Regions from separate parts of the Micromonospora sp. NBRC 101691 genome, predicted to be linked through region 2. Evidence: riboswitches for the same ligand, from Rfam matches in the RefSeq annotation. Region 2 holds a riboswitch; the other holds the start of a gene.
What was found. Region 2 has a riboswitch for ZMP and ZTP ahead of QSK20_RS09300 (glycine hydroxymethyltransferase). Riboswitches for the same ligand answer to the same signal wherever they lie in the genome.
Positions count from the first base shown of each region.

Region 1: it holds a riboswitch for ZMP and ZTP, as region 2 does, so the genes downstream of both, QSK20_RS27470 (bifunctional 5,10-methylenetetrahydrofolate dehydrogenase/5,10-methenyltetrahydrofolate cyclohydrolase) here and QSK20_RS09300 (glycine hydroxymethyltransferase) in region 2, are expected to answer to the same signal.

Region 1 is NZ_BSTB01000023.1:42,211-44,583, reverse strand. It holds gene QSK20_RS27480 (TFIIB-type zinc ribbon-containing protein) at 1-44, shown strand, start outside; gene QSK20_RS27475 (maleylpyruvate isomerase N-terminal domain-containing protein) at 243-920, shown strand; ZMP/ZTP riboswitch at 968-1,052, shown strand; gene QSK20_RS27470 (bifunctional 5,10-methylenetetrahydrofolate dehydrogenase/5,10-methenyltetrahydrofolate cyclohydrolase) at 1,075-1,935, shown strand; gene QSK20_RS27465 (replicative DNA helicase) at 1,963-2,373, opposite strand, start outside.
Region 2 is NZ_BSTB01000004.1:109,971-112,343, reverse strand. It holds gene QSK20_RS09300 (glycine hydroxymethyltransferase) at 1-1,210, opposite strand, end outside; ZMP/ZTP riboswitch at 1,228-1,317, opposite strand; gene QSK20_RS09295 (metallophosphoesterase family protein) at 1,448-2,323, shown strand; gene QSK20_RS09290 (hemerythrin domain-containing protein) at 2,342-2,373, opposite strand, start outside.

The DNA.
Region 1 (2,373 bases), on a different contig from region 2:
GCCGTAAGAAGCAGCACGGCTTCCTCGGCGACTTCTTCGGCTGATCCACGCGGCGCTCAGCCGCCGGCCCGGCCGGCGGCTGAGCCGCCCGACGGTCCCCGGACCGACCCACCCGGTGCTCCGTGGGCCCACCCACCCGGTGCCCGGTGAGCCGACACGAACCGTCGCGACCGGACCGGCTCCCACCGGTCCGGTCGCCCGTCACCCGGCGGAACCCCACCAGCCGTGCGACGCTCGGCACCATGACCGAGTTCCGGCAGCACGAAGCGCTCGCCGAGGCGTACACGGGCATCACCGCCATCGTCGGCGACCTCGACGACCACGACCTGCAACGACCCACCCGCTGCCGGGGCTGGCTCGTCGCCGACCTGCTCCACCACCTGCTCGCCGACGCCCAACGCGCGCTGGTCGCCCTGGCCAGCCCCACCCACGGCCCAGCCGACGTCGACGACGTCACCTACTGGCGCTCCTTCCCGGCCGGCGACGCCGACTCCGCCCGCCACGCCTGGTGGGCCCGCCGGTCCGCCGTCGCCTTCGACCGTCCCACCGGAGTCGTCCGGCTCTGGACCGAGACCGCCCCGGCCGCCGTCCGCGCGGCGACCGCCGCCGACCCGGACCAGTTGGTGGGCACCCAGGGACACGTACTCCGGGTCGCCGACCTGCTCGCCACCCTGACCACCGAGGCGGCGGTGCACCACCTCGACCTCACCGTCGACCTGCCCGACGCGCCAGGACCGGGACCGCTGGCCCGTACCGTGGCGGTGACGACGATGGACGGCCTGCTCAGCGACGACGCGGTCCGGCCCGCCGGCTGGACCGACGAGGAGCACCTACTGAAGGTGACCGGCCGGCTCCCGCTCACCCACGCCGACCGGAGCGAACTGGGCGAGGTCGCCGGCTGGTTCCCCCTACTGGGCTGAACGGAAGCCGCGCTCCCGCGCCGGCCCGGTGCCGACGACTACACTGTGGACCGGGCCGTTACTGGCGTTGAGGTGGAGCACCACCGGGGAGCGGCCCGACGACCGTCGATGCCGTACGCCTGGGCGCCCCTTCCACAAGGCTCAGGAGTGCCCCATGGCCCAGACGCCCCCGGCCCGGCTGATGGACGGCCGTGACCTCGCCCGGCGCATCGTCGACACCAGTTCCGCCAGCGCCACCGAGCTGCGGCGGCGCACCGGCACCGCCCCGTGCCTGGCGACCGTGCTGGTCGGCGACGACCCGGCCTCCGCCACCTACGTCCGGATGAAACGCAACCGCTGCGCACAGGCCGGAATCCGCTCCCGCCACGTCGCCCTGCCCGCCTCGACCACCACGGACGAACTCGTCGGGACGATCGCCGCCCTGTCCCGCGACCCCGAGGTGCACGGCATCCTGCTCCAGCACCCGGTCGGGGAGCACATCGACGAACGCACCGCCTTCGAGGCCATCGCCCCGGAGAAGGACGTCGACGGCGTCACCATGCGCTCCTTCGCCGCGATGGGGTTCGGGCTGCCCGGCTTCGTCTCCTGCACGCCCGGCGGCATCCTGCGGCTGCTCGACGAGTACCGGGTCGACCTGGCCGGCAAGCACGCCGTGGTGGTGGGTCGAAGCCCCATCCTGGGTCGACCGGCCGGGCTGCTCCTGCTCGGGCGAAACGCCACGGTCACCTACTGCCACTCCCGTACGGCCGACCTCTCCGCGATCACCCGCGAGGCCGACGTCCTGGTCGCGGCCGTCGGCCGACCGCGCCTGATCACCGGTGCGGACATCAAGCCGGGCGCGGTGGTGGTCGACGCCGGCTACCACCCGGGCAACGTCGGTGACGTCGACTTCGCGTCCGCCCGTGAGCGGGCCAGCCTGATCACCCCGGTTCCGGGCGGGGTCGGACCGATGACCATCGCGGTCCTGCTGGCCCAGACGGTGGAGGCGGCGACACGCCAACTCGGCGTCGGCTGAGGCGGAATCGCAGAACGGGAACGACGGTCAGACGATCGCCATGTCGACGAACCGCGACAGGTGCAGTTGCGCGGCCACGGTAACGGTGTCGGTTGGTCCATTCCGATGCTTGGCAACAATGAAATCCGCCTCCCCGGCCCGGGGCGACTCCTTGTCGTAGTAGTCGTCCCGATGCAGAAGGATGACAACGTCCGCATCCTGCTCGATCGAGTTATGCGTGGCGATTCCGTTGGCGATGAAGTTGTGGGTACCCATCACCGTGGCATCGTAGACGTCCTGGTGACCGATCGATTCGATCGATACGATCTCATCCCAGAAGATGTCATTGGTAGCGTGCAGGTCGAGGTCGGCCGCGTCCAGGACCGCAGCAATCTTCGCCAGTCGCGATCGGCTGGGCGAACGCTTCCAGAGCGCGCTGCCGCAGAATTGGGTCCCGAT
Region 2 (2,373 bases):
TGCCGGACGTGTACCACGCCCCGTTCGGGTCCTGCGGGACGGCGTTGCGGTTGGTCACGATGCCGGAGTCCAGCAGGGCCTGCTCGGCCTGCCGGCCGGTCAGCCCGTAGCCGGTCACGTCGATGAGCACCAGGTGGTTGTCGGTGCCCCCGGTGACCAGGGTGGCCCCGCGTCGCAGCAACCCCTCGGCGAGGGCGTGGGCGTTGGCGACGATGCGCTGCGCGTAGTCGGCGAAGTCGGGGCGGCGGGCCTCGGCCAGGGCGACCGCCTTGGCGGCCATCACGTGCGGCAGCGGGCCACCGAGCACCATCGGGCAGCCCCGGTCCACCTGGTCGGCCAGCTCCGGGCCGCAGAGCACCATGCCGCCACGCGGTCCGCGCAGCGACTTGTGGGTGGTGGTGGTGACGATGTGCGCGTGCGGCACCGGGTCGAAGTCGCCGGTGAAGACCTTGCCGGCGACCAGCCCGGCGAAGTGCGCCATGTCCACCATGAAGGTGGCGCCCACCTCGTCGGCGATCTCCCGCAGGATCCGGAAGTTGACCTTCCGGGGGTACGCGGAGTAACCGCCGACCAGGATCAGCGGCTTGAACTCCCGGGCCGCCTCGGCGACCTTGTCGTAGTCGACCAGCCCGGTGGTCGGGTCGGTGCCGTAGCTGCGCTGGTCGAACATCTTGCCGGAGATGTTCGGTCGGAACCCGTGGGTGAGGTGACCGCCGGCGTCCAGCGACATGCCGAGCATCCGCTGGTTGCCCAGCTCGCGGCGGAGCGCGAACCAGTCGGCCTCGGTCAGGTCGTTGACGTGCCGGGCCTGCGCCCGCTTCAGCGCCGGGGCCTCGACCCGGTCGGCCAGGACCGCCCAGAAGGCGACCAGGTTGGCGTCGATGCCGGAGTGCGGCTGCACGTACGCGTGCGCGGCCCCGAACAGCTCCCGGGCGTGCTCGGCGGCGAGCGCCTCGACGGTGTCGACGTTCTGGCAGCCGGCGTAGAACCGGCGGCCCACGGTGCCCTCGGCGTACTTGTCGCTGAACCAGTTGCCCATCGCCAGGAGGGTGGCCGGGGAGGCGTAGTTCTCGCTGGCGATGAGCTTCAGCGACTCCCGCTGGTCGGCCAGCTCGGCTCCGATGGCGTCGGCGACCCGGGGCTCGACGGCGCGGATCGCCTCAAGGGCGCTGCGGAAAGCGGTGGACTCGGCGTTCGGCGACGACGGCATGCGACCTCCAGTACGGTGCGGAAGGCCCAGGCGCTCGGCGTGCGTCCTCATGACGGGGCCGCTTCCCGATGGTGCTCCATCCCCACGCGCCAGTCACGGCCCACCGGCGATCCTACCGGGTCGGGTGGCCGGCCTCCGGTGAGCCTCCGCCGGGGCTGGAGCGGGGCGCGAGCGCGCAGCCGCCGTGGCCGTGCGCGGGGGCGCTGGCCCGGCGGAGGTGTCCGTAAGATCGTCGTCATGGTGGGGGAGGGCGGCGGCAGCCTGGTCGCGATCAGTGATCTGCACGTCGGATACGCGGACAACCGCCGGATCGTCGACGAGCTGCGGCCGGAGTCGCCGGAGGACTGGCTCCTGGTCGCCGGGGACGTCGGCGAGACGGTGTCGCACATCGAACGGACGCTCGGCCAGCTGCGCGAGCGGTTCGCCAAGGTGGTCTGGGTGCCCGGGAACCACGAGCTCTGGACCCCGGCCACCGATCCGGTGACGTTGCGGGGCGAGGAGCGCTACCGGCACGTGGTCGACCTGTGCCGCCGGCTCGACGTGGTCACCCCGGAGGACCCGTACGAGATCTGGCGCGGCCCGGACGGGCCGGTGCGGATCGTGCCGCTGTTCCTCGGGTACGACTACACCTTCCTCCCCGACGGCATGGACCGGGAGGAGGCGCTGGCCGAGGCGCACCGTACCGGGATCGTCTGCACCGACGAGTACCTGCTCCACCCCGACCCGCATCCGAGCCGGCAGGCGTGGTGCGCGGCGCGGCTGGCGCAGACCCGGGCCCGCCTCGACGCGCTCGACGAGATGCCGACCGTGCTGGTCAACCACTATCCGCTGGTGCGGGAGCCGACCCGGATCCTGCGGTACCCGATCTTCGCCCAGTGGTGCGGCACGACCGCCACCGCCGACTGGCACCTGCGTTACCGGGCCGCCGTGGTCGTCTACGGTCACCTGCACATTCCGCGCACCAGCGTGCACGACGGGGTGCGGTTCGAGGAGGTCTCGGTGGGCTACCCGCGCGAGTGGAAGCGCCGGCCGAACCCACCACGGCTGCGCCGGATCCTGCCGACGCCGCCCGGTGAGCTGCCGGAGTGGCCGGCGATCCAGCCGCTCCGGTAGCCGGGCCGGGGGTCGGGCTCAGGCCGTCACCGCGTCGAGCGCCTTCTTCA